2 regions of the Pseudomonas sp. BB438 genome follow, and region 1 is predicted to be linked to the other one. Evidence: predicted binding sites of a transcription regulator. Region 1 holds the regulator's gene; the other holds the start of a gene.
The links. Region 1 encodes sigma-54, which starts transcription at its own class of promoters, with help from an activator protein. Its sites were predicted from a motif close to ANTGGCATNNANNTTGCTNT; they were not measured.

Region 1 (5,147 bases):
ACCTCGCGCATGACGGTGTTCCCAGACAAGGACTATGCGCAGACTGACCAGCCCGTGAAGATCACCGAGCCCAACGGTGTGACCACGGCAGTTGGCATGAAAGCGTATCTGAAAGACAGCCGGATGCTCCTGCTGTCCAACGTAAGAGGTCAGCATGAGGCTCGTTAACACCCTCCCCCTTCTTTTCAGCCTCGCCGCCGCCATCGGCAGCTCTGCCGCCTGGGCTCTTCCCACCGATCGGGAACAGCCGATCCGGGTCCAGGCCGACAGCGCCGAACTGGATGACAAGCAGGGCGTGGCCGTGTATCGCGGCGACGTGGTGGTGACCCAGGGCAGCATGAAGCTGACTGGCAACACCGTCACGCTCAAGCAGAACAAGGATGGCGAAATCGAGGTCGTCACCTCGGTCGGCAAGCCTGCCTACTTCGAACAGAAGCCGGCACCGGACAAGCAGATCACCCAGGCCTATGGCCTGACCATCCAGTACTTCGTCTCGCAGAACCGCGTCGTACTCATCGACCAGGCCAAGGTAATTCAGGAAGGCAACACCTTCGAAGGCGAGAAGATCGTCTATGACACCCAGCGCCAGATCGTCAACGCAGGCCGCGCCACCGGCTCCCAGGTGACCACGCCGCGCCCGCGTATCGACATGGTCATCCAGCCCAAGAAAAAGCAGGATCAAGCGCAGTAATGGCTACGCTAACCGCCCAGCACCTCGCCAAGAGCTACAAGAGCCGGCAAGTCGTCCGCGATGTCAGTATCAGCATCGAAAGCGGGCAGATCGTCGGCCTGCTCGGCCCCAACGGAGCGGGCAAGACCACCTGCTTCTACATGATCGTCGGCCTGGTCCGTGCCGATCAGGGCGTCGTGCGCATCGACGAGCAGGATGTCACCCACCTGCCCATGCACGGCCGCGCTCGCGCCGGCATCGGCTACCTGCCGCAGGAAGCCTCGATCTTCCGCAAGCTGTCGGTGGCAGACAACATCGGCGCCATCCTCGAGACTCGCACCGACCTGGATCGCGCCGGCCGCCAGGAATCCCTGGAGGGCCTGCTCGAGGAGTTCCACATCCACCACATCCGCGACAACCTCGGCATGAGCCTGTCCGGTGGCGAGCGCCGCCGCGTGGAAATCGCCCGCGCACTGGCCAGTTCGCCGAAATTCATTTTGCTGGACGAACCCTTCGCCGGCGTCGACCCGATCTCCGTGGGCGACATCAAGCAGATCATCCACCACCTCAAGGCCAAGGGCATCGGTGTACTCATCACCGACCATAACGTCCGCGAGACCCTGGACATCTGCGAAACGGCGTACATCGTCAACGACGGTCAACTGATCGCCGAAGGCAACGCCGAAAGCATCCTCGCCAATGACCTGGTGAAGGAAGTCTACCTGGGTCACGAGTTCCGCCTCTAAAGCCCCGAGCCGCGCCTTGCCTGGGCGTGGCAGCTCCATCCCTCCCCCACGCGTGGTGCGGTCTGCCGGCCGCTCCGCGACGTATTCGGCTGCCTGGCCTACCCTGACGCAACCGGGTTGTAACGAAAGGTCGACAGGCCCTAGGCAAAGCGTCCAAACTCAGGCATATAATTTGCTTCCTCGCGGCGCCCTGGCGTCCGTAGTCGTGGATATGGCGCGCTTCGCGCCAGCGAACAAGGTGCCTAGTTCCTGCCATGAAACCATCGCTAGTCCTCAAGATGGGCCAGCAGCTGACGATGACTCCGCAGCTGCAACAGGCCATCCGACTGCTCCAGCTCTCCACGCTGGACCTCCAACAGGAAATCCAGGAAGCCCTGGAGTCCAACCCGATGCTGGAGCGCCAGGAAGAAGGCGAGGACTTCGACAATAGCGACCCCATGGCCGATGGTGCCGAATCGGGCGCCAACGGCAGCACCAGCACGTCCCAGGACAATTTCCAGGAAAGTACCACGCCCAACGCCGACAGCCTCGACGAGGACCAGTGGGCCGAACGCATTCCCAACGAGTTGCCGGTCGACACCGCCTGGGAAGACATCTACCAGACCAGCGCCAGCAGCCTGCCCAGCAACGATGACGATGAGTGGGACTTCACCTCCCGCACCTCCGCCGGCGAAAGCCTGCAGAGCCATCTGCTGTGGCAACTCAACCTGGCGCCCATGTCCGATACCGATCGGCTGATCGCCCTGAGCATCATCGACGGCATCAACGACGACGGTTACCTGGAAGAGTCCCTCGACGACATCCTCGCCTCCATCGACCCGGAGCTGGGTGTCGAGATGGATGAAGTGGAAGTCGTGCTGCGCCGCGTACAGCAGCTCGAGCCCGCTGGCGTCGGCGCGCGCAACCTGCGCGAATGCCTGCTGCTGCAACTGCGCCAGATGCCCACCAAGACCTACCTGCTGGCCGAAGCCATCCGTCTGGTCAGCGACCACCTGGACCTGCTCGGCAGCCGCGATTACACCCAGCTGATGCGCCGCATGAAGCTCAAGGAAGACGAGCTGCGCGAAACCATCGAGCTGATCCAGTCGCTGCACCCGCGCCCAGGCTCGCAGATCGAGTCCGGCGAAGCCGAGTACGTGGTGCCGGATGTCATCGTTCGCAAACACAACGACCGCTGGCTGGTGGAGCTGAACCAGGAAGCAGTGCCGCGCCTGCGCGTGAACTCGCAGTATGCAGGCCTGGTGCGTCGCGCCGATTCCAGCGCCGACAACACCTTCATGCGCAACCAGTTGCAGGAAGCGCGCTGGTTCATCAAGAGCCTGCAGAGCCGCAACGAGACCCTGATGAAGGTGGCGACCCAGATCGTCGAACACCAGCGCGGCTTCCTCGAGTACGGCGAGGAGGCGATGAAGCCCCTGGTCCTGCATGACATCGCCGAAGCGGTGGGCATGCACGAATCGACCATCTCGCGCGTCACCACGCAGAAATTCATGCACACGCCGCGTGGCATCTTCGAGCTGAAGTACTTCTTCTCCAGTCACGTCAGTACCTCCGAAGGCGGCGAATGCTCGTCCACCGCGATCCGCGCGATCATCAAGAAACTGGTCGCGGCGGAAAGTCCGAAAAAGCCATTGAGTGACAGCAAGATCGCTGGTTTACTGGAGGCACAGGGCATTCAAGTGGCACGTCGTACCGTCGCCAAGTACCGGGAGTCCCTAGGAATCTCTCCCTCGAGCGAGCGCAAGCGACTGGTGTGACGTTGATCCACGCCAAGGTGTTCCGGCGGCAGGCCCCATAACCTGCCACTTACACACGGGCAACAAGGAGAAAGCGGTATGCAAGTCAACATCAGTGGACATCAACTGGATGTGACCGACGCCCTGCGCGACTATGTCGGCGAGAAACTTGGCCGACTGGAGCGCCACTTCGACAAGATCACCAATGTTCAGGTCATCATGGAGGTCGAGAAGCTGAAGCAGAAAATTGAAGCCACCCTCCACATCGCCGGTGGCGAAGTGGTGGCCTGCGCCGAACATGAAGACATGTACGCGGCTATCGACCTGCTCACCGACAAGCTCGACCGCCAACTGATCAAGCACAAGGAAAAATACCTCGAACGCCAGCAAGGTGTTGGCGTCCGTTAACCCCTCTCTATGATCCGACTTGAGCAAATCCTGACCCCCGGCCGTTCCCTCGTGAACGTGCCGGGCGGCAGCAAGAAACGCGTCCTCGAACAAATCGCCAACCTGGTGGCTCGTGAGCTGCCGGGTTTCGATTCCCAAGACATCTTCGACAGCCTGGTGGCCCGGGAGCGCCTGGGTTCCACCGGTTTCGGCAATGGCATCGCCATTCCGCACTGCCGCCTCCCCGGCTGCCAGTCGCCCATCAGTGCCATCCTGCACCTCGATCACCCGGTAGACTTCGACGCCCTCGACGGCGCGCCGGTGGACCTGGTGTTCGTGCTGCTGGTGCCCGAGGCAGCCACCGAGGAGCATCTGGAACTGCTGCGACAGATCGCCTCCATGCTCGACCGTTCCGACGTTCGCGACCGCCTGCGTCACGCCGCCAACGGCGAGGACCTGTACCGGATCGTCGTGGACTTCCAGAACAACGGGCACTGATCATGCGCCTGATCATCGTCAGCGGAAGATCCGGTTCGGGCAAGAGCACCGCGCTCAACGTGCTCGAGGACAACGGCTTCTACTGCATCGACAATCTGCCGGCCAGCCTCCTCCCGGACCTGGCCCAGCGCGCGCTGCTGCACACCGAACTGCTGCACCCGCAGGTCGCCGTCTCCATCGATGCACGCAACCTGCCCAGCCAGTTGCAACGCTTTCCCGAATTGCTGCAGGAAGCTCGCGACAAGCACATCCAGTGTGACGTGCTGTACCTCGATGCCGATGACGAAACCCTGCTCAAACGCTTTTCCGAGACTCGCCGGCGCCACCCGCTGACCACCGACACCCGCTCCCTGGCCGAGGCCATCAGCGACGAGTCGAACCTGCTGGCACCGATCGCCGACCTGGCCGATCTCAAGCTCAACACCACGAACCTGAATCTCTACCAGCTACGCGACGTGCTCAAGCTGCGCCTGCTGAACAAACCCGAACTGGGCACCGCCTTCCTGGTCGAATCCTTCGGCTTCAAGCGTGGCATGCCGGTGGACGCCGACCTGGTGTTCGACGTGCGCTGCCTGCCCAACCCGTATTGGAAGCCCGAACTGCGCGAGCACACGGGACTGGAGGCGGACGTCCAGGAGTACCTGGCGGCACAACCGGACGTCGAGGAGATGTACCAGGATATCCTCGGCTACCTGAACAAATGGCTGCCGCGCTTCGCCGCGAGCAACCGGGCCTATGTGACCATTGCCATCGGCTGCACCGGTGGCCAGCACCGTTCGACCTACATTGCCGAACGCATTGGTCAGGCCCTCAAGGAAACCCTCACCAACGTACAGATTCGCCACCGCGACCTGAGCTAAGCAGCGACAGACAACAAAAGGACAGCCCCTCGCGATGCCCGCCCTCGAAGTCACCATCATCAACAAGCTTGGCCTGCACGCCCGTGCGGCGGCCAAATTCGTCGGCGTTGCAGGGCGATTCCCCTGCCAGGTTCGCGTGGGCCGCAACCCGGAGAGCACGGTGGACGGCAAGAGCATCATGGCCGTCATGATGCTGGCCGCTGGCAAGGGCACCCATCTGCACCTCGCAGCCGAAGGCGAACAGGAAGAC
Region 2 (5,147 bases), 1.7 Mb from region 1:
TTATAGGTATTCGTGGATCAGACGCTGTAGTACAGGTCGTATTCCAGCGGGTGCACGAAGGTGCGCACCTTGATTTCTTCTTCCGACTTCAGCTCGATGTAGGCATCGATGAACTCGTCGGTGAACACGCCGCCCTTGGTCAGGAACGCGCGGCCCTTGTCGAGTTCTTCCAGCGCCTCTTTCAGGCTGCCGCAAACCTGCGGGATTTCCTTCGCTTCTTCCGGCGGCAGGTCGTACAGGTTCTTGTCGGCGGCGTCGCCGGGGTGAATCTTGTTCTGGATGCCGTCCAGGCCCGCCATCAGCAGCGCGGCGAAGCACAGGTAGGGGTTGGCAGCCGGGTCCGGGAAGCGCGCTTCGATACGGCGGGCTTTCGGGCTGGAGACGTACGGGATACGGATCGAGGCGGAGCGGTTACGGGCCGAGTAGGCCAGCATGACCGGGGCTTCGAAGCCCGGAACCAGACGCTTGTAGGAGTTGGTGGCCGGGTTGGTGAAGCCGTTCAGGGCCTTGCCGTGCTTGATGATGCCGCCGATGAAGTACAGGGCGGTATCGGACAGGCCGGCATAACCTTCGCCAGCGAAGGTGTTCTTGCCATCCTTGGAGATGGACATGTGAACGTGCATGCCCGAACCGTTGTCGCCGTACAGCGGCTTCGGCATGAAGGTCACGGTCTTGCCGTAGGCGTCGGCAACGTTGTGGACGCAGTACTTCAGGGTCTGGACTTCGTCAGCCTTGGCAACGAGGGTGTTGAACTTCACACCGATCTCGTTCTGGCCGGCGGTGGCCACTTCGTGGTGGTGAACTTCCACGACCAGGCCCATTTCCTCCAGGGCGTTGCACATGGCGGTACGGATTTCGTGGTCGTGGTCGACCGGCGGTACCGGGAAGTAGCCGCCCTTGACGCCCGGACGGTGACCTTTGTTGCCGGTCTCGATGTCAGCGTCGGTGTTCCAGGAAGCCTGCTCGGAGAAGATCTTGAACATCGAGCCGGAGATGTCGGACTTGAACTTCACTTCGTCGAAGATGAAGAACTCCGGCTCCGGGCCAACGAATACGGTGTCACCGATACCGGTGGACTTCAGGTATTCCTCGGCACGCTTGGCAATGTTGCGCGGGTCGCGCTCGTAGCCTTGCATGGTGCTCGGCTCGATGATGTCGCAAACGATGATCAGGGTCGGCTCTTCGGTGAACGGGTCGAGCACGGCGGTGCTGTCGTCCGGGAGCAGGATCATGTCGGAGGCTTCGATGCCCTTCCAGCCTTCGATGGAGGAACCATCGAACATCTTGCCGGCTTCGAAGAACTCGTCGTCCAGCGCGTCGCGGGCGGGCATGGTGACGTGCTGCTGCTTGCCTTTGGTATCGGTGAAGCGCAGGTCAACCCACTTCACGTCATGATCTTTGATCAGTTGTTGCGACTTGTACGACATGCTGTCCTCCAGGAGGGATTAGAGCTGGGAGCTTTTTTGTGCCCCAGTATCGGGTGATGCCGGCCGGAATACTCCGCCAGGGCAACCTGCCTCACAAGAGAGCAAGTTGCGTGCCAGTGCCCGTAAATGGGCAGATGCCCTGATTTCCGGGCTTTCAGCGGCCGGTCCAGACAAATGCACGATAATTGTGCACCGTTTCGGTGCCTTGTCGTGGTGCGCCCGTCCATTTTGGTGCACCAAAAAGAAAGTCTCCGATTTCTGCTCAAGTCTTGAGCAATTTCGGATATAATTCCGCCCCTTTTTTTCAGTCCCATGGCAATCGCCCGGTTCGCATGAAACTCATCGTCAAGGTCTTCCAGGAAATCACCATCAAGAGCCGGCCGGTGCGCAAGCGCTTCATCCGCCAGCTGGCGAAGAACATTCGCACGGTGCTCCGCGACCTCGACCCTGAGCTGCTGGTCGAAGGCGAATGGGACAACCTCGAGGTCGAGACCAGGGTCACCGATCCCAAGGCCCTGCGCGAGATGATCGAGCGCCTGACCTGCACGCCGGGCATCGGTCACTTCCTGGAGGTGCACGAGTACCCGCTAGGCGATTTCGACGACATTCTCGAGAAGTGCAAGGCGCACTTTGGCGACAAGCTGCCGGGCAAGATCTTTTCCATGCGCTGCAAGCGCGCCGGCAAGCACCCGTTCACCTCTATAGATGTGGAACGTTACGTCGGCGGCGGCCTGCGTCAGCACTGCGGTGCGGCAGGCGTCTCGCTGAAGAACCCGGAAGTGGAAGTGCGCGTGGAAATCCGCCATGACCGCCTTTACGTGATCCATGCCCAGCACGACGGCCTTGGTGGCTACCCGCTGGGTGCGCTGGAGCAGGTGCTGGTGCTGATGTCCGGTGGTTTCGACTCCACCGTGGCGGCCTACCAGATGATGCGCCGCGGCATGATCAGTCACTTCGTGTTCTTCAACCTCGGTGGCCGCGCCCACGAACTGGGCGTGATGGAAGTCGCGCACTACCTGTGGAAGAAGTACGGCAGTTCCCAGCGCGTGCTGTTCGTCAGCGTGCCCTTCGAGGAAGTGGTCGGCGAGATCCTCACCAAGGTCGATGACAGCTACATGGGCGTGACCCTGAAGCGCATGATGCTGCGTGCCGCCAGCCGTGTGGCCGAGCGCCTGGAGATCGACGCGCTGGTGACCGGCGAGGCGATTTCCCAGGTGTCCAGCCAGACCCTGCCGAACCTCTCGGTGATCGACCGGGTGACCGACACCCTGGTCCTGCGCCCGCTGATCGTCAGCCACAAGCAGGACATCATCGACACCGCCACGAAGATCGGCACCGCCGAGTTCGCCAAGCACATGCCGGAATACTGTGGGGTGATCTCGGTGAACCCGACCACCCAGGCCAAGCCGTACCGCGTCGACCACGAAGAAACCAAGTTCGACATGGCCGTGCTCGACCGCGCCCTGGAGCGCTCCACCCAGATGACCGTCGACCGCGTGATCGACGAGCTGGGCAAGGATCTGGCCGTGGAAATGGTCGACGACGTGCTGGCCGGCCAGATCGTGGTGGACATCCGTCATCCCGATGCCCAGGAAGATGAACCGCTGGTCATCGACGGCATCGAAGTGCTGCCGATGCCGTTCTACGCGATCAACAGCAAGTTCAAGGAACTGGACCCCAACCGCCAGTACCTCCTGTATTGCGACAAGGGCGTGATGAGTCGCCTGCACGCCCACCACCTGGTCAACGAAGGGCACACCAATGTGCGTGTTTACCGTCCGCAATAAAGGCGCGGACCAGCGCCGCCAGCCCGGACTGTTCGGCGGCAGCATCCGCCACCGACCTCCCGACACATTCGGTGCGTAGGCTCACGCCCTGACCTTTTGCACCGCCGCGCCAAGGCCCGGCCCCCGCTGCCGAGAACGGCAGCCGAAGATTCACTATCGAGACTGACACTGTGATCGAAAAACTGCGCAACATCGCCATCATCGCCCACGTCGACCATGGCAAGACCACCCTCGTGGACAAGCTCCTGCGCCTGTCCGGCACCCTCGACCGCAAAGAAGCGGAAAACGAGCGCGTGATGGACTCCAACGACCAGGAAAAAGAGCGTGGCATCACCATTCTGGCGAAGAACACCGCCCTGAAATGGAACGACTACAGCATCAACATCGTCGACACCCCCGGCCACGCCGACTTCGGCGGTGAGGTAGAGCGCGTGATGTCGATGGTCGACTCCGTGCTGCTGGTGGTCGACGCCCAGGACGGCCCGATGCCGCAAACCCGCTTCGTGACCCAGAAGGCATTCAAGGCCGGCCTGCGTCCGATCGTCGTGGTGAACAAGATCGACCGTCCGGGCGCGCGTCCTGACTGGGTCATCGATCAGATCTTCGACCTGTTCGACAACCTCGGCGCCACCGACGAGCAGCTGGACTTCCCGATCGTCTACGCCAGTGCCTTGAATGGCATCGCCGGCATGGACCACGAGAAGATGGACGACAACATGGACGCGCTGTTCCAGGCGATCATCGACCACGTCCCGGCGCCGAAAGTCGACGTCGACGGCCCGTTCCAGATGCAGATTTCCCAGCTGGACTACAACAGTTTCCTCGGCGTGATCGGCATCGGCCGTATCGCCCGCGGCAAGGTCAAGACCAACACCCCGGTCGTGGCCATCAGCGACGACGGCACCAAGCGCAACGGCCGTATCCTGAAGATCATGGGTCACTCCGGCCTGCAGCGGGTCGAAGTCGCTGAAGCCGAAGCCGGCGACATCGTCTGCGTCTCGGGCATGGACGAGCTGTACATCTCCGACACCCTGTGCGACCCGCAGAACGTCGAAGCGCGCCCGCCGCTGACCGTCGACCAGCCGACCGTGAGCATGACCTTCCAGGTCAACGACTCGCCGTTCGCCGGTAAAGAAGGCAAGTTCGTCACCAGCCGCAACATCAAGGACCGTCTGGACAAGGAACTGCTGCACAACGTGGCCCTGCGCGTCGAGCAAGGCGACTCCCCGGAGAAGTTCAAGGTCTCCGGCCGTGGCGAACTGCACCTCTCGGTACTGATCGAGACCATGCGCCGTGAAGGCTTCGAGCTGGCCGTAGGCCGTCCGGAAGTGGTCATCATCGAGACCGCCGAAGGCGAGAAGCAGGAGCCGTACGAGAACGTCACCATCGACATCGAAGAGCAGCACCAGGGCTCGGTGATGGAGCAGATGGGCCTGCGCAAGGGCGATCTGACCAACATGATCCCCGACGGCAAGGGCCGCGTGCGCCTGGAATACACCATCCCGGCGCGTGGTCTGATCGGCTTCCGTAACAACTTCCTGACCCTGACCTCGGGCACCGGCATCCTGACCTCGACCTTCAGCCACTACGGCCCGATCAAGGCCGGCGAAGTGACCAACCGTCAGAACGGCGTACTGGTCTCCATGGCCACCGGCACCGCGCTGACCTACTCGCTGGAAACCCTGCAGAGCCGCGGCAAGCTGTTCCTCGGCCCAGGCGACGAGATCTACGAAGGCCAGCTGGCCGGCATCAACAGCCGTGACAACGATCTGGTGATCAACCCCACCAAGGGCAAGAAGCTCGACAACATGCGCGCTTCGGGCAAGGACGAAGTCATCGCCCTGGTTCCGCCGATCCGCTTCACCCTGGAGCAGGCGCTGGAATTCATCGCCGATGACGAGCTGGTGGAAGTGACGCCGAAGTCGATCCGTCT

Region 2: glnA (glutamate--ammonia ligase) is a predicted target of sigma-54. The motif match lies at 1,526-1,545, and genes of this name have one in related genera.

Annotation. Positions count from the first base shown of each region.
Region 1 covers NZ_CM170001.1:1,163,325-1,168,471, reverse strand. Annotated here, with positions in the region: gene lptC (LPS export ABC transporter periplasmic protein LptC) at 1-168, shown strand, start outside; gene lptA (lipopolysaccharide transport periplasmic protein LptA) at 155-691, shown strand; gene lptB (LPS export ABC transporter ATP-binding protein) at 691-1,416, shown strand; gene AC1ZV1_RS05575 (RNA polymerase factor sigma-54) at 1,671-3,173, shown strand; gene hpf (ribosome hibernation-promoting factor, HPF/YfiA family) at 3,252-3,560, shown strand; gene ptsN (PTS IIA-like nitrogen regulatory protein PtsN) at 3,570-4,037, shown strand; gene rapZ (RNase adapter RapZ) at 4,040-4,897, shown strand; gene AC1ZV1_RS05555 (HPr family phosphocarrier protein) at 4,932-5,147, shown strand, end outside.
Region 2 covers NZ_CM170001.1:6,050,920-6,056,066, reverse strand. Annotated here, with positions in the region: gene glnA (glutamate--ammonia ligase) at 18-1,427, opposite strand; gene thiI (tRNA uracil 4-sulfurtransferase ThiI) at 1,760-3,214, shown strand; gene typA (translational GTPase TypA) at 3,385-5,147, shown strand, end outside.